Regions from separate parts of the Enterococcus silesiacus genome, predicted to be linked through region 1. Evidence: predicted binding sites of a transcription regulator. Region 1 holds the regulator's gene; each other region holds the start of a gene.
The links. Region 1 encodes LexA, which represses DNA repair genes until DNA is damaged. Its sites were predicted from a motif close to CNAACANNTGTTNG; they were not measured.
Positions count from the first base shown of each region.

Region 2: a site for LexA is predicted at 1,886-1,899, ahead of uvrB (excinuclease ABC subunit UvrB). Genes of this name have one in related genera too.
Region 3: a site for LexA is predicted at 2,367-2,380, ahead of RV15_RS01695 (ATP-dependent DNA helicase). Genes of this name have one in related genera too.

Region 1 covers NZ_JXLC01000032.1:10,269-16,318, reverse strand. Annotated here, with positions in the region: gene RV15_RS16510 (cation:proton antiporter) at 1-311, shown strand, start outside; gene RV15_RS16505 (ABC-F family ATP-binding cassette domain-containing protein) at 368-2,254, shown strand; gene RV15_RS16500 (thymidylate synthase) at 2,267-3,214, shown strand; gene RV15_RS16495 (dihydrofolate reductase) at 3,233-3,733, shown strand; gene lexA (transcriptional repressor LexA) at 3,905-4,525, opposite strand; gene RV15_RS16485 (DUF896 family protein) at 5,012-5,254, shown strand; gene tkt (transketolase) at 5,353-6,050, shown strand, end outside.
Region 2 covers NZ_JXLC01000018.1:30,853-36,902, reverse strand. Annotated here, with positions in the region: gene RV15_RS12300 (amino acid ABC transporter substrate-binding protein/permease) at 1-1,628, opposite strand, end outside; gene uvrB (excinuclease ABC subunit UvrB) at 2,094-4,088, shown strand; gene uvrA (excinuclease ABC subunit UvrA) at 4,436-6,050, shown strand, end outside.
Region 3 covers NZ_JXLC01000002.1:106,330-112,379, reverse strand. Annotated here, with positions in the region: gene RV15_RS01695 (ATP-dependent DNA helicase) at 1-2,336, opposite strand, end outside; gene argJ (bifunctional glutamate N-acetyltransferase/amino-acid acetyltransferase ArgJ) at 2,540-3,697, opposite strand; gene RV15_RS01685 (Bax inhibitor-1/YccA family protein) at 3,936-4,616, opposite strand; gene RV15_RS01680 (MaoC family dehydratase) at 4,609-5,091, opposite strand; gene murC (UDP-N-acetylmuramate--L-alanine ligase) at 5,233-6,050, opposite strand, start outside.

The DNA.
Region 1 (6,050 bases):
ATGAAATTATTCGCTTCTTTATTGAGGGCCGCTTGCAATTGGCGCAAAGGTTAGAAGATGGCACCTTTATTGATTCATTTATCGTTCGTTCTCAATCTAATTATGTTAAAGAACTTTTAATCGGCTATCAGGAAGAGAGAAAAGTGATCGATGAATATGAAACAACCGAAAAAATCTCTTCATTTGAAGCAAATGAATACCGAAAAAATGTTAATTTGTTAGAATCTTATTCGATTAATGATATTTCTGGTACTATTCCACTTAGAAAATTGACAAGAGAATTAAAAAAAGAAGCAGAGGAAGAAAACTAGCTTCTTTTTTTTACTATTTTTTGATACAATAAGCAAGATGAAAAGGGCGTGAACATATGAACGAGTTAAAAGTAAACGAATTAACCAAAACATACGGAGAGAAGACACTATTTGATCACATTTCTTTCCATATTCACAATAAAGACCGAATTGGTTTGATTGGTACAAACGGAACTGGCAAAACTAGTTTGTTAAATATATTAGCGGGTAAAGATAGCGGAGACGGAGATGTCAGTGCTATTCAGCAACCAAATGATTATCAAATTGGTTACTTGTCACAAGATCAAGTTTTCGATCCTGATTTAACAGTTGTAGAAGCGGTGTTTCAAGGCGAGACGCCAATTATTCAAGCTGTAAAAAATTATGAATTGGCTTTATTGGCTTTGGCAAATGATGGTCTTAATGATGCAGTTCAAAAACAATATGCCCAGGCGGAAGAACGAATGAACAAAGAAGATGCTTGGACAGCCGATACAGATGCTAAAATTATTTTACAAAAACTTGGAATTGAAACGCTGCATAAAAAAATGGGTGAATTATCTGGTGGGCAAAAGAAAAGGGTCAGTTTAGCACAAGTTTTGATCGAATCACCAGATTTACTTTTACTGGATGAGCCAACCAATCATTTAGATTATGAAGCAATCAATTGGCTGGAAAGTTTTTTAAATGGTTATCGTGGCGCTATTTTAATGGTTACTCATGATCGTTATTTTTTGGATCGGGTAACGAATCGCATCTTTGAACTATCTTTTGGAAAATTATTTGAGTATAAAGGCAATTATGAAGCATATATCATCGCCAAAGCAGAGCGTGAGCGTGTTGGTGTCGAGCAAGAAGAAAAACGAAAACAACTATACAAGCAGGAACTAGAATGGATGCGTGCTGGCGTGAAAGCGCGAGGAACAAAGCAACAGGCACGGCAGGATCGTTTCCATGATCTGAAAGAAAACCTTCATCAAGTCAATCAAAAGGGCCAGTTAGAAATAGATATGGCCACACAAAGATTGGGTAAAAAAGTCTTGGAAATCAAAGAGGGAAATTACCAGATCGAACAAAAAACAATACTCAAGGAATTTGACTTGCTTATTCAAGCTAGAGATCGAGTGGGGATTACTGGGAAAAATGGTGCTGGTAAATCGACGTTATTAAATATTCTTGCTGGGCGTTTATCCTTAGATAGTGGAGCCTACTCAATTGGTGAAACCGTACATTTGGCTTATTATACACAGCAAAATGAGGCGATGGATCCTAACCAACGTATGATTTCTTATCTACAAGAAGCGGCAGAACAAGTACAGCGAAGCGACGGAACTAATATTGGTGTTGCTGAATTATTAGAACGTTTTTTATTCCCACGATTTATGCACGGCACAATTATCGGTAAACTTTCAGGTGGAGAAAAACGTCGCTTGTATTTGTTAAAACTATTAATTGGCCAGCCAAATGTGTTATTATTGGACGAACCGACAAATGATTTGGATATCGACACTTTAACAATTTTAGAGGACTATATCCAAACATTTAAAGGTGCCGTAATAGCAGTCTCCCATGATCGTTATTTTCTAGATAAAACGATGGATAAATTACTAGTTTTCCAAGGCGAAGGTCAAATCACTACTTACTTTGGATCGATGAGTGAATATCTGGCAACAAGTAAAGAAGAGTCAAAAAAAATAGTTAAAATTGATACAAAAGCAGCTAAAGAAGTTGAAAAGAAAGAAAAAAAGAAATTGACTTACATGGAACAAAAAGAATGGGCTACAATCGAAATAGATATTGGTTCTCTAGAAGAACGAACTGCTCAACTGACAGAAGAAATGAATCACCAAGGTGATGATTTTACGAAGCTTCAGGAACTGCAAGCAGAATTGTCATCACTAGAACAGACACTTGAAGAAAAAATGGAACGTTGGGAATATTTAAGTGAATTTGCAGATAATTAGGAGGCAGTATTGATGGAAGAGGCATACTTAGCATTAGGTCGTAAAATTTTAGAAGAAGGTCACTTAAAAGAAGACCGGACTGGGACAGGGACACGGAGTATTTTTGGTCATCAAATGCGCTTTGATTTATCAAAAGGTTTCCCTTTACTCACTACTAAAAGAGTGCCGTTTGGCTTGATCAAAAGCGAGTTGCTGTGGTTTTTAAACGGTGACACAAATATTCGTTATCTCCTAGAGCATAATAATCATATTTGGGATGAATGGGCGTTTGAGCGTTATATTAAAAGTGATGATTATCACGGACCGGATATGACGGATTTTGGTCACCGAGTGTTGACTGATGATACTTTTAAAGAGATGTATCAAAAAGAGCACAAAGAATTTTGTGATAAAATCTTAACAGATGATGTTTTTGCTGCTAAGTATGGAGAACTGGGCAATATCTATGGCGCCCAGTGGCGTCATTGGGAAACGAAAAATGGACAGTTTATTGACCAGCTGAAAAATGTTATTGAAATGATCAAAAAAACACCTGATTCAAGACGTCTGATTGTGTCAGCGTGGAATCCAGAAGACATTCCGTCAATGGCTTTACCACCTTGTCATACAATGTTTCAATTTTATGTAAATGATGGAAAGTTGAGCTGTCAGTTGTACCAACGCAGTGGTGATGTTTTTCTTGGTGTACCATTTAACATTGCCAGTTATGCGTTATTGACCCATTTAATTGCCCATGAAACTGGTTTAGAAGTGGGGGATTTTGTGCATACTTTAGGGGATGCTCATTTGTATACGAATCATATTGATCAAATGAACGAACAACTTTCTAGAGAAATCCGCTCGTTTCCTACACTGAAATTAAATCAAAATAAAAAATCAGTGTTTGATTTTGAAATGGAAGATATTGCTATTGAAGGATATGAGCCGCATCCGGCAATCAAGGCGCCAATCGCCGTTTAATTTGAAAGGAGTTCTTCAATGTTAGCAGCTATATGGGCTCAGGATGAGCAAGGGACAATAGGCAAAGAAAATCGGCTACCTTGGCATCTGCCGAATGACTTGAAATTTTTTAAACAAATGACTGAAGATAACACAATCGTTATGGGGAGAAAAACCTTTGAGGGCATGGGAAGTCGTCCGCTACCTAACCGACAAACAATCGTTATGACTAAAGACAAAGGGTATCAGGCTGAAGGAGTCAATGTAGCGCATACTGTAGCTGAGGTACTTGATTATGCAAAAACTTTTTCTGGGATTACTTTTATTGCAGGTGGTTCAGCTATATATAAGGACTTTCTACCTTATTGTGATGTTTTGTATCGGACTGTTCTCCATCACACTTTTGATGGAGATACAAAATTTCCAGATGTTTCTTGGGAGAATTGGACATTGATCAATTTGAGTGAAGGGGTCCAGGACGAAGAAAATACCTATGCTTATCAATTTGAAACATACCAACGTAAAGTAGCAACAGAATAAACTAAATTTAAGCTTATGAAGAGAGAAACGGTTAATCTACTAAAACAGCGTTGAGTTAGTTAATAATTCATATAAAGCTCTTTTTAGGCTAAGCTGTTATTCCTATCATTATAAATAAAACAAAGATAAACTAAAAAAGCAGACCCAATTTAGTCTGCTTTTTTAGTTTATCTAAATATGATTGCGGTATAATCCAACAACTTTTCCCAAAATACTCACGTTATTTAAAATAATTGGATCTAATGCATCATTTTCTGGTTGTAAACGAATATGATCTGTCTCTTTAAAGAATCGCTTGCAAGTCGCTTCGTCTTCATCGGTCATCGCAATAACGATATCACCATTAGAAGCAGCACTTTGTTTACGTACAATGACTTGATCGCCATCTAATATTCCTGCATTGATCATACTTTCTCCTCTAATAGTTAGCATGAATAAAGCATTTTCTTCTGCTACTAGATCAGGAGGGAGAGGGAAAAAGTCAGAGGCTTCTTCTACAGCTAAGATAGGTTCACCAGCGGTAACAACACCAAGCATTGGAATGACTGATGGTTTGACACCGATCCTTTCCAAACCATCAGCTGTCAACTCAATCGCTCTTGGCTTTGTAGGGTCGCGTAAAATCAAGCCCTTTTTTTCTAAACGAGCTAAATGTCCGTGAACAGTAGAGGTTGAAGAAAGATCTACTGCTTTTCCAATCTCCCGTACAGTCGGTGGATAGCCTTTAAGCTCGACTTGCTCATATATATATTTTAATACTTCGATTTGCCTTGTGTCTGTACGTTTCACCACAACCCGCACCTTCTTTCAATTTATAATGTTAGTGTACCATAGTTTTATACAGGAATCAAACAAGCGTTCGTGTTTTTTTGGAAAATACTTATGAACGCTAATTATTGATAAAAAATAGTCGTGTCTAATAGTACATTCTGTCAATAAAGGCTGTCGTTCCTCATTTTTATCATGAATATAGTTGTATTTTTCCGGCTCATCTTATAAGATAGACATGGAAAGTAAACTTGTCTAGCTTTACAGGCTAGTCTTTCGGAAAAAAGATAAAATATGTTTGTAGTAAAAAGCACTACATTCATATTTTCCTATTTTTCTGTCAAGACTGAACGAGCCTGCTCAGCTTTTAATGTTGTCTAGCTTTACAGGCTAGTCTTTCGGAAAAAAGATAAAATATGATTGTAGTAAAAAGCACTACATCCATATTTTCCTATTTTTCTGTCAAGACTGGACGAGCCTGCTCAGCTTTAAAAATAAGGAGGCAGAATCATGTTATCATCTGAAAAAATGGATCGAATTAATGAGCTTGCGAAAAAGGCAAAGGAAAGCACGTTATCCGAGAGTGAAAAAGAAGAACAAAAAGTGCTTCGTCAAGAATATTTAGCTGCTTTCCGTGGAGGGATGCGTCATCATATCGAAGGGATGAAAGTTGTCGATCCTAAAGGAAATGATGTTACACCAGATAAACTAAAAAAAATCCAAAAAGACAAAGGATTACACAATAGAAAATAATTTTGGTTTTTTTTACTAAAAGTAATTGCTTTCATAAAGGAAATAGGCTAAAATATAGTTAATAAAGGTAAAAAAAACCTAAATAGGAGATGATTTTTTTGTTCGACAACACTGATCAGTTAGGCGTCAATACAATTCGTACATTAAGTATCGAAGCAGTACAAAAGGCAAATTCAGGACATCCTGGATTACCGATGGGTGCTGCACCGATGGCATACGCACTTTGGACAAAACACTTGAAAGTAAATCCTAAAACATCAAGAAACTGGGCAGATAGAGACCGTTTTATTCTTTCTGCAGGTCATGGCTCTGCAATGCTTTATAGTTTACTTCACTTAGCAGGCTACGGTGTATCAATGGATGATTTGAAGAACTTCCGTCAATGGGGAAGTAAAACACCTGGACATCCTGAAGTGCATCATACAGATGGTGTTGAAGCAACGACTGGTCCTTTAGGTCAAGGAATTGCGATGGCTGTTGGTATGGCAATGGCTGAAGCCCACACAGCTGCGACATATAATCGTGATAGTTTCCCTGTGATCGATCATTATACGTATGCACTATGTGGTGATGGTGACTTGATGGAAGGTGTCTCACAAGAAGCAAGTTCTATGGCAGGACACATGAAGTTAGGCAAATTGATTGTGTTATACGATTCAAATGACATCTCATTAGACGGTCCTACATCAAAAGCTTTCACTGAAAATGTTGGCGCTCGTTATGAAGCTTATGGTTGGCAACATATTTTAGTAAAAGATGGGAATGATCTAGAAGAAATTTCCAAAGCAATCGAAGC
Region 2 (6,050 bases), on a different contig from region 1:
CCGAAAATCACTCCAACGATCAAAGCTAAAATAAATGAAATTAGTGTTAATTGAATTGTCATCCACAAACCACTTAATAGACGTTTCCAGTTGTTTTGGATCATACCAACGAATGTTGATTCATCTACTTTGTTTTCTGAAGAACCATCTTTTACATATTTTCCGATGATCTCATCATATTCACCAGTCCGTTTTAATTCAGCTAACCCCTCATTAAACATTTGAGTCAACTCAGGATTCTTGCCTTTTTTAACTGCGAAACCATATTTCCCGCCTTCTTCACGAGGAATCGGGGTGGCTAATGGTTGCTTTTGCGCAACACCGTAACCGATCACAGGATAATCGTCCATCATGGCATCGATCTCACCGATTTCAAGGGCGCTGTATAAAGCATCTGTTGTATCTAGATATTTGATTGAGAAGTCATATTTATCTTTGTTGGCTTCAAGGAAGTCAGCACTCTCTGTCCCAATTTTAGCACCAACCTTTTTGTCTTTTAAATCTTCGTAAGAATGAATGCTGTCATTGTCTTTTTTTACAGCGATTTGAATGCCGCTGTTGAAATAAGGAGTAGAGAAGTCAAATGATTTTTCACGTTCATCTGTAATCGTCATTCCTGCGATCATTGCATCAGCTTGACCAGACTCAACCGCTTGAACAGCTGAGCTGAAACCAATAAATTTAAATTCGATGTTAAAATCTTGTAACTCAGCGATTCGTTTGACTAAGTCAACATCGATTCCTTCATATTTCCCGTCAGCGTTTTGAAATTCAAATGGGGCAAATGTAGAATCACTAGCGATCACGTAAGTGTCTTTTTTAGGTTGAATCTTTTTCATTTTAGAATCTGTATCTGTTGTTTCAGTGCCCGTCGAAATATACTTACCTACGATTTCCTCATACTTACCAGAGTTTTTTAATCCTTTCAAACCAGCATTGAATTTTTCAATCAATTCTTTATTTTGCCCTTTTTTTACAGCAAAACCATAAGAACTACCAGTTTCTTTTTTTCCGACTAATTGAAGTTTTTGACCATTTGTTATAGCGTAGCCTAAAACAGGATAGTCATCGAAAATCGCATCAGCTTCGGCGTTTTCAAGTGACTGATAAAGACCAGTTGCATCATCGAAGTTTTTGATTGTGTAGCCGAATTTGTCTTGATTTTTTTCTAAGAAAGTTGCACTTTCAGTCCCAACTTTCGCTGCAACTGTTTTTCCTTTTAAGTCTTCGTAATTTTTGATTGTGTCATTGCCTTTTTTGACTGCCATTTGAAGTCCACTATCGAAATAGGGTTCTGAGAAGTCAAAAGATTTTTTCCGCTCATCTGTAATACTCATGCCAGCAATCATGCCGTCAACTTGTTTGGATTGTACGGCTTGAATGGCGCTGTCAAAGCCAAGTGGTTTTAAATTTACTTTAAACTCTTGTTCTTTGGCAATTGCTTTTAGCAAATCAACGTCGATTCCCACATACTCTCCTTTAGAATCTTGAAATTCAAAAGGGGCAAAAGTCAAATCTGTTCCTATATTATATGTTTTTTCCTCAGCCTGAGCAGAATGCCCAAGGGTAAATGTCAGTAGACTTGCCATCATCACAATGAATGAAAGTAAAAAGTGTTTCCGTTTCATAAAATACCTCCTATATTTGCATATTGGATAATTATATAGTAAAAAAAGGCAAAAACACAAGTCATTCACAATGAGAAAATCAAAAAAAAATCATTTCCTAACATCTGATGTTATGTTACGTGACATTTCTAGCTAATACATAGGCCTGCGAAGTGAAGGAATCATTACTTGATGCAATATTATGAAAAAGCAAACAAATGATTAAATAAAATATAAATTGACATAAATTGCGTATACGAAATCAATTCTAAAACTAGCGAAAATATGTTCGGTATGTTAAAATAATTAGAGGATATTCAGTTTTATTTTGAAGCTGAAATCGCTAGTAAATGGATTAGATTGTTTGAATCAAAAGATAAGAACTGTAAGGATTTAATCAGGTCGGTAGTCTTTTTTTAGACAAATTTAGTTCGTTGTTTTGTTGCAATACCTCAACTATTAAATAAAGCAAAAGGAGGATGTTGAATGATAGAAAGAGAGACCTCCAATACATTTGACTTAGTATCAAAATATAAACCGGATGGCGATCAGCCGGAAGCGATTAAACGATTAGTTGAAGGAATCGAAGGTGGCGAAAAAGCACAGATTTTACTGGGTGCTACAGGAACTGGGAAAACATTTACGATTTCAAATGTAATAACTGAAGTGAATAAGCCAACCTTGGTTATTGCTCATAATAAGACATTAGCTGGACAGCTTTATGGAGAATTTAAAGAATTCTTCCCTAATAACGCGGTCGAGTATTTTGTTAGTTATTATGACTATTACCAACCAGAAGCGTATGTCCCTTCAAGTGATACATATATAGAAAAAGATGCTAGTATCAATGATGAAATCGATAAATTACGGCATTCAGCGACAAGTTCTTTATTAGAAAGAAACGATGTGATCGTTGTTGCCTCAGTTTCCTGTATTTTTGGTTTAGGAGATCCTAAGGAATACAGCGAACAAGTGGTATCCATTCGTGTAGGCATGGAGCTGGATCGTAGTCAGTTGTTGACAGATCTAGTCAACATTCAATTTGAGCGAAATGATATCGATTTTCAGCGTGGTCGCTTTCGTGTACGAGGCGATGTAGTGGAAATTTTTCCTGCTTCAAGAGATGATCATGCCTTAAGAGTTGAATTTTTTGGTGATGAAATTGAACGCATCAGAGAAGTCGATGCGTTGACCGGCGAAGTGATCGGTGAAACAGAACATGTGGCAATTTTTCCGGCAACTCACTTTGTGACTAATGAAGACCATATGGAACATGCGATTTCACAAATTCAAGAAGAATTAGAGGCGCGTTTGACAGTCTTGCGTAGTGAAAATAAATTGCTAGAAGCGCAACGTCTAGAGCAACGAACCAATTACGATATTGAGATGATGAGAGAAATGGGCTACACGTCTGGTATCGAAAATTATTCTCGTCATATGGATGGTCGTTCAGAAGGAGAACCGCCTTATACATTGATCGACTTCTTCCCAGATGACTTTTTACTTGTGATCGATGAATCCCACGTATCAATGCCTCAAATTCGCGGCATGTATAATGGTGACCGTGCTAGAAAACAAATGTTAGTGGATTATGGTTTCCGTTTGCCTAGTGCGTTGGATAATCGTCCCTTACGTTTAGAAGAATTCGAAGAACATGTTCATCAAGTTGTCTATGTTTCTGCAACTCCTGGACCTTACGAGTATGAGCAAACAGATACCGTAATTCCGCAAATCATTCGACCAACGGGACTGTTAGATCCATTGATTGAAGTTCGTCCGATCATGGGACAAATTGATGATTTAGTCGGTGAGATCCATGATCGTGTAGAGAAGGATCAACGTGTATTTATCACAACTTTAACGAAGAAAATGTCTGAAGATTTAACGGATTACCTTAAAGAATTAGGAATTAAAGTCAAGTATCTTCATAGTGATATCAAAACGTTAGAACGAACCGAGATTATTCGAGATTTACGTTTAGGTGAGTTTGACGTATTGATCGGTATCAACTTGCTTCGTGAAGGACTGGATGTACCGGAAGTATCATTGATTGCAATTTTAGATGCCGATAAAGAAGGTTTCTTGAGAAGTGAACGCTCATTGATTCAAACCATTGGACGTGCCGCTCGTAACTCAGATGGTCGTGTCATTATGTACGCGGATAAAATTACTGATTCGATGCAAAAAGCAATGGATGAAACCGCAAGGCGTCGTTCAATCCAAGAAAAATACAATGAAGAGCATGGCATTACGCCAAAAACCATCATTAAAGAAATACGTGAGTTAATCTCAATTTCTAAAACAAATGAAAAAGGTGAGCCATTCAAAATTGATAAGGATTATCATGAATTGACTCGTCAAGAAAAAGCTGATTTATTGATGAAATTAGAAAAAGAAATGCGAGATGCAGCGAAGGCACTAGACTTTGAAACTGCAGCGACTTTAAGAGATACGATTTTAGAATTGAAAGCAGCAGATTAAAGAATAGTTGCTGTGTTTCACTAAAAAGGATCAATGTTCCCTGTGGTCACCTTGTACTGTTCAACAATGTCTATCTGCGACGAATCGTTGATGAGAAAGCATCAGCTCATAAGAATATTCGCTGTGTTTCACAGCAAAGGAGAGCCGTTACTCTTGCGAATTTATTCGCATAGAAGTAAGGGACACTACACTTCGTTTCGATCTCAACAATCTCTAAGTGCTAAAGTACAAAGAATTGAAGGTCGGACCAACAAAATCAAGGATCAACGTTCCCTACGGTCACCTTGTACTGTTCAACATCAGCTCATAAGAATACTCGCTGTATTTCACAGCAAAGGAGAGAAGTAATGGCAAATGATAAAATCGTCATTCATGGCGCACGTGCACATAATTTAAAAGATATAGATGTTACGATTCCTCGTGACAAAATGGTTGTAGTGACTGGATTATCTGGTTCTGGAAAAAGTTCACTAGCTTTTGATACATTATATGCGGAAGGTCAGCGCCGATATGTTGAAAGTCTTTCAGCTTATGCTAGACAATTCTTAGGTCAAATGGATAAACCTGATGTCGATAGTATTGATGGACTTAGTCCAGCGATTTCTATCGACCAAAAAACAACGAGTAAAAATCCTCGATCAACAGTCGGCACAGTAACAGAGATCAATGATTATTTAAGACTGTTATTCGCTCGTGTCGGGCATCCGATTTGTCCGAACGACGGAACTGAAATCAGTAGTCAGTCTGTTGAGCAGATGGTAGATAAAGTGTTAGAACAGCCAGAAAAGACGAAACTTCAAGTATTAGCACCAGTAATTGTTAAGAAGAAAGGCCAGCATAAAAAAGTCTTTGAAATGATTCAACGTGAAGGCTATGTGCGGATGCGTGTCGATGGCGAAACCTATGATGTCAGCGAAGCACCTGAACTTGAAAAAAATAAAAAACATGATATCGCGATTGTCATTGACCGAATCGTGGTAAAAGAAGGGATTCGTTCTCGTTTATTTGATTCATTTGAAGCGGCATTACGACTTGCTGACGGGTATGCATTGGTAGATATAATCGACGGAGAAGAAATGCTTTTCAGCGAACATTACGCTTGTCCATACTGTGGATTTACAGTGGGCGAATTAGAACCAAGATTATTTTCTTTTAATGCACCATTTGGAGCGTGTCCTGATTGTGATGGATTAGGAATGAAATTGGAAGTGGATCGTGATCTAGTGATTCCTGATTCAACCAAAACATTGCGTGAAGGAGCAATCGCACCATGGAATCCAATTAGTTCACAATACTATCCGCAAATGCTAGAACAAGCGGCTGATAGTTTTAATATTGACATGGATACGCCATTTGAGGAGTTGCCAGAAGAGCATCAAGATATTATTTTAAATGGGTCAAATGGTGAACCCTTCCATTTCCATTATGAAAATGATTTTGGCGGAGTCCGTGATGTAGAAGTACCGTTTGAAGGAGTTTTAACGAACATCAAACGTCGGTACCATGAAACAAATAGTGATTTTACCCGTGATCAAATGCGTTTATACATGACAGAATTAACCTGTCAAACCTGCAAGGGATATCGATTGAATCCTCAAGCTTTGTCAGTCAAAATCGATAATACAAATATCGGTCAAGTTAGTGAGCTGGCTATCAAAAATGCGGTACAATTTTTTGAAACAGTTAAATTGTCTGACCAAGAACAAATGATTGCTAAACCAATTCTAAAAGAAGTAGAAGATCGTTTGAACTTTTTAAAAAATGTCGGACTGGATTATTTAACACTTAGCCGAGCAGCTGGCACCTTATCTGGCGGAGAAGCACAACGGATTCGTCTAGCAACGCAAATTGGCTCAAATCTATCTGGTGTGTTATACATTTTAGATGAACCTTCGATTGGGTTACATCAGCGCGATAATGACCGCTTGATCGAGTCACTTAAGAAAATGCGTGATTTAGGCA
Region 3 (6,050 bases), on a different contig from region 1:
AATAGCCGTTTTGTTTGTTCCGTTGAATAAGCAGTTTGAACCTGATTCCAATGCGGCGGAAAAATACGCTGAACTGGTCTCGATGAAAAACGTTGATCTAACAGCAAGACTATTCCCTTATCATCTGTGTCTCTAATAACTCTTCCTGCTGCTTGTAAGACTTTATTCATTCCAGGAATTTGGTAAGCAAATTGAAAGCCTTGCTGATTTTCTTGATCATAATAGCCTTTGATCAGTTCTTGTTCATGATTGATTTGCGGCAACCCTACGCCAACAATTGCGGTACCGATTAAGCGGCTGCCTTTTAAATCAATCCCTTCTGAAAAAATCCCACCTAAGACACAAAAACCAACCAATGTTTCTGACGGTTCCAAGACAAAGTCTGCTAAAAAAGCTTCCCTTTCTGCTTCATTCATCATACTTGCTTGGATCTTCGTTTTCACCTGAGGATTCCTTTGCCGAAACAGATCATAAATAATATCCATATAAGAATAGGAAGGAAAAAACACAAAATAATTACCAGCTTTTTGCTGGACCATATTCGTCAGACTTTCAATAATTTTTTCATAACTATTTTCACGTTCTTTGTAAGTTGTCTGAATATATTTTTCAATCACTAATAATTGATTTTCTTTTGGGAAAGGACTCGGGATACGATAACGTAAACTTTCCTCTCCCCCACCTAAAATTTTTTGATAATAATCCAGTGGTGTCAAACTTGCCGAAAATAAAATACTAGCCTTCCCCTTATCTAACTTTTGTTGCAAAAGATAGCTCGGGTCGATGCAAAATTGTTTGACTGTAATATCATGATTCTGACAATTCACATAGGTACAATAATGATCATCGTACCCTTCACTAATTTTAGTATAATTCAATAAATCAAAATAAACTGCCAAGATTTGATTTATTTCAGTATGCTCCTGATTTTCCGGAAGCCATTCTTTGATTTTTTCAGCCAAGGAATACGCTACTTTAACCAAAGAATCAATTGGTGCATTCTGATGGATAAATTCTTTCCCTTCCTCATCGCAAACTTGTTTGATTTTGTCAAATTCTTTTTCGATTTTGTTAAGTGCCCGAATCAATTTTGTCTGCTTTTTATCAAGGGCTTTTTTTAAAGATGATACTTTACTTTTAGACAAAACAGCAGAATACATTTCTCGCGATCGATTTACTAAATTATGGACTTCATCTACTAAAAATATATTCTCTTTAACTTCTGTCTGCTCCTCAAAAAAGCGTCTTAAATAAACAACAGGATCAAATAAGTAATTATAGTCACAAATCACTAAATCACACCATAAGCTCACATCTAAAGATAGTTCAAAAGGGCATAAGGTATGCTTACGTGCGTAGCGTTCGATAACTTCGCGAGTAAATTGATTTTCATTATTTAACAAATCCCAGAGACCTTCATTCAGCCGATCATAATAACCATTGGCAAAGGGACATGCTTCTGGCGTACAATTTCGTTCTGTTAGGAAACATATTTTATCTTTGGCCGTTAAGGTAACACTTTTCAGCTGCAGTTCTTTTTGTTTCATTGCTTCCACGGCATCTTCCGCTACTTGACGAGTGATTGTTTTGGCAGTTAAATAGAAGGCTCTTTCTGCTTGCTCTTCACCGATTGCCTTTAATGTTGGAAATAACGTCGAAATCGTTTTACCTGTTCCCGTCGGTGCTTCGACAAATAATTTTTGATCACTTACTATCGTTTTATAGACTGCAACAGCCAATTCCCTTTGGCCAGTTCGATAATCACCATAGGGAAAAGGTAATTTTTGCAATGATCGATTCCGAATCTGACGCCAATTGGCTTTAAAAATCAGCCATTGTTCATACTTTTGAGTCAGATCATCAAAAAATTCTTTTAGCTCTTTTTTGGTAAATTCCTTTTCTTTTCGGGTAATTTCTTCGGTCGTTGTTTGATAATAGGTCAATTGTAATGTGATTTCTTCCAACTCTTCCTGTTGGCAATAAATATGTCCATAGCACATCACTTGATACCAATACATGTCTATTTGTTCTTCTAACAACTCTGAAAAAGCTGGCTCAGATGTTTTGATTTCATCGATTACTGTCCGTTTTTGGTCATCAATAAAAATGCCATCTGCTCGACCTTCGATTATGTATGTTTGTTGATTCAATTCTATGTCAATGGCTAATTTAATCTCTTTTTGATAATTCTCACCAGCTGTTTTTTGTAGCTTCCGATGAATTTTAGCACCTTCCAACGCAGTATGCTCACTACCTGTATAACGGGCATCAATGCTGCCTCTGCGTAAAATAAACTCCACTAATCTGCGGACTGCGATTCTTTGCGTGCTTTGCATGTTCAATCCCACCTATCATGTTTCTATTATAGAACATACATTCGTAAATTGAAAGTAGTGAGAACAACATAACATAAACTAAACAGATCTAACTCTTCTGTGACAATACCCAAATTCAAAAAATGAAATCTAATCAAGGTAAAAAGACTCTTGATCAGATTTCATCTTTTTATATGCTTTTTAGCCTATAAGATATAGACATATCACGTCGAATAATCACTATTTATTTTGACATACTCGTAACTTAGATCACAACCGATCACTTCAAAGTTTTCTGAACCTTGATGCAAATCTACGGTTAGATAGATATCTTCACTTTGTTCGATGTATTCACTGATTTGGCTAACATTTTGTTTTTCTTCTTTATTATTTGAAAAAATCGGATACATTCCATAATAAATTTCTACTTTATTCTGATCAAAAACCAAGCCGTCTGTTTTACCAAGAGCCATTGCAATTCGCCCCCAATTAGGGTCGTTACCAAATAATGCTGTTTTCACTAAAGGCGAGTTAATGATCGATTTTCCAGCTTGCTTTGCTTGTTTCTTTGTTTCAGCATTTTTAACTGTAACGAACATTGTTTTTGTCGCACCCTCTGCGTCTTTTACCACGTCTATTGCTAATTCTCTACAGAGTTGATTCAGTGCTTCTTGTACTTGTTCTTTTTCGACCTCATAATGACCACTGGCTAAAAATGCCACAGTATCGCTTGTACTTGTATCCGTATCGATGCTGATTGTGTTGAAAGATTGGTCGACAGTTTCTCTCAACATAGAGTAAATGTCTTCTTTCTCAACCTTTGCATCTGTCAAAACATAAGCCAACATTGTCGCCATATTCGGTTCGATCATTCCTGAGCCTTTGACGATTCCTAAAAGAGTTGCATCCCCAATTTTTAAACTACGAACTTTGATTCGCTGATCCGTAGTTAAAATAGCCTGTGCAAAATCAGTATAGGTTTCGTTCAGCTCGATCGGTTCCGTTTTTAAAAATCCCTCAATGACATCGATCGGTAATTGCGGCCCGATCATCCCTGTAGAAGAAGGTAGGATATCTTCCTTTTTGATCGTCAATTTATCTGATAAAGATTCTAAAATTCTATATTCATTTTCTCTACCTATCCTCCCAGTTGCAACATTAGCAATACCACTCGTCACTACAACTGCTTGCAATTCAGCATTTTTTACATGATCTTTTCCGATTGGTATGCATTCACCACAAAATGTATTCTTCGTGAAAACGGCTGCTGCATGACAAACTTCTTCAGCCACGATCAAACCAAAATCTTTTCTTTTTTTCTTGATACCAACATGTGTCCCGTAAAATTTAAATCCCTTTGGCACATCTTCATACTTCACCATCAATAACACCTTCCTATAGATAATTAACTTACCTTCAATAAAGAACTTGGTTTCCCGATTTTATAAAAGTATAAAGCAAAGGACGAAGTTAGTCAATGGATTTTATATCAAAAACAAGCATTAAAAAGGTTTTTTATACAAAATAAAAGACTTTTTCCGTATAATAACGCATTTTAATATTATTTTTATACAAAAAAAAACCCAGATTTCTCTGGGTGCTTTATACTCGATCAATTGATTAATTATTTTTACCAAAGATACGTAAGAACGCTAAGAATAAGTTAATAAAATCAAGGTACAATTGTAATGCAAAGAAAACGGCAATTCCAGTTCCAGCTTGTCCACCCGTTTCATTGTACACTTGGCGGATTCTTTGATTATCATAGGCTGTGATTCCTGCAAAAATCAACACCATCAAAATTGAAATGAAAAATGAAACTGCACCACTACGTAGGAAAAAGAAATTAATCACCATTGCAATAATAATTCCGATCAATGCGCTATACGCCGCATGTCCCATTGCTGATAGATCTTTCTTCGTAAACATTCCAACGAGTGACATCGCCCCAAACGTTGCAGCAGCACTGACAAACGCGCTTACCACAGTTGCTTGAGCGTACATTAGCAAGGTTGCAGATATTGTCACACCATTTAAAATGGAATAAACTAAAAATCCACTAACAGCTAAACTTGGATTCTTTTGAGCTTTTAGTCCTAAGAATAAAACTAAGCCAATTTGTAGAATCCATAATCCGAAAAATAACGCTGTTGAATGTAATAAGGTAACCAAAACGATCGGGTAAACTGTTAGAATCAGGTATGACACTAGCGCACTAACGCCAATTCCCATCGCTAAAAACGCATAAATTTTTGAATAAAACTTATTCAAGCCAACATTTACTACTGCTCCATTATTCATCTATATCTCCTTCTTTCTCCTCTAGTTCTGCTAAGGTCACTTGAGGGGGTTGCACCATTACGACTGCATCAAGTACTCGATCTTCTTCTTCATTCACAACTTCAATCGAAATCGTCACAACATCTTTCATCTTATCTACCTTGATCACTTCAAATTGAAACGTCAGTGTTTCATAATGAAAAACAGGTTCCACGAAGTTTACTGAAAAATTGACCACATGAGAGCCTGGTCCTGGTAAATGTTTTGAAATTGCACTGGTGATGATCCCCATCAACATGATCGAGGGAACGATCGGTTTGCTGTATTCTGTTTTTTGGGCATAATCATGTTGGATATATAAGGGATTGGCATCGTTGGTTAAGCCCAAATAAAGAAGTAAATCTTTATCTTCGATCGATTCGGTTAAAGACAGCGAATCGCCTTCCTCAATATCTTCGATGGTTTTGCCTAATTTTCTCGGTTTTCCGATATTCAAATTAGTACACCTCCACTAATGATAAGATAATTGTACCAAAATGACGACAAAAGGCAAGTTAAAAAGAAGAGGCTTCAACAAATCCTAAAAATAGATTGTTGAGGCTTCTTCTTCAAGTTTATTAATTGCTAGTATGTTTATTTATAAAACACTTCTTGTTGTATTACTTAACAACGTTTCATAAGCTTGTTCAAATTTTTGAACATCACCAGCACCCATAAAGACCATTACAGCATTTTCGTGATCTAATAGTGGAGAGACATTCTCTTCTTTGATAACTTGTCCGCCTTTTTGGATTTTATTGCCTAAATCTTCGATTTTAACATCGCCTTGTTGTTCTCTTGCAGAACCAAAGATATCACAAAGATAAACCGCATCCGCTAAATCCAACGCTTCAGCAAAGTCATCCATCAACGCAATCGTACGTGTAAAAGTATGTGGTTGGAAAACTGCGATGATTTCTTTATCTGGATACTTTTGACGGGCACCATCAATCGTAGCAATAATTTCTGTTGGGTGGTGTGCATAATCATCTACAATGATCATATCTGAAACTTTTTTCTCAGTAAAACGGCGTTTCACACCTTCAAAAGTCAACATTTCTTCTGCTACTTTTTTCATATCCAACTTTTCAAAGTAAGCAACAGCAATCACACCTAATGCATTCATAATATTGTGTTGGCCAAAGGCAGGTAACACAAAGTGTCCCACAAATGTATCCTGATGATAGACATCAAAAGAAGAACCTTGTGTTGTCCGTTTGATATTTTTAGCTTGAATATCATCATCATCTGCTAAACCATAATAATAAACGGGTACATCCGTTTTTAGCTGACGCAGATATTTATCATCACCATAGGCAAAAATTCCTTTTTTGACTTGTTTCGCCATTGTTTGGAACGCGGAAAAAACATCTTCAATACTCTTAAAATAATCAGGATGATCAAAATCGATATTCG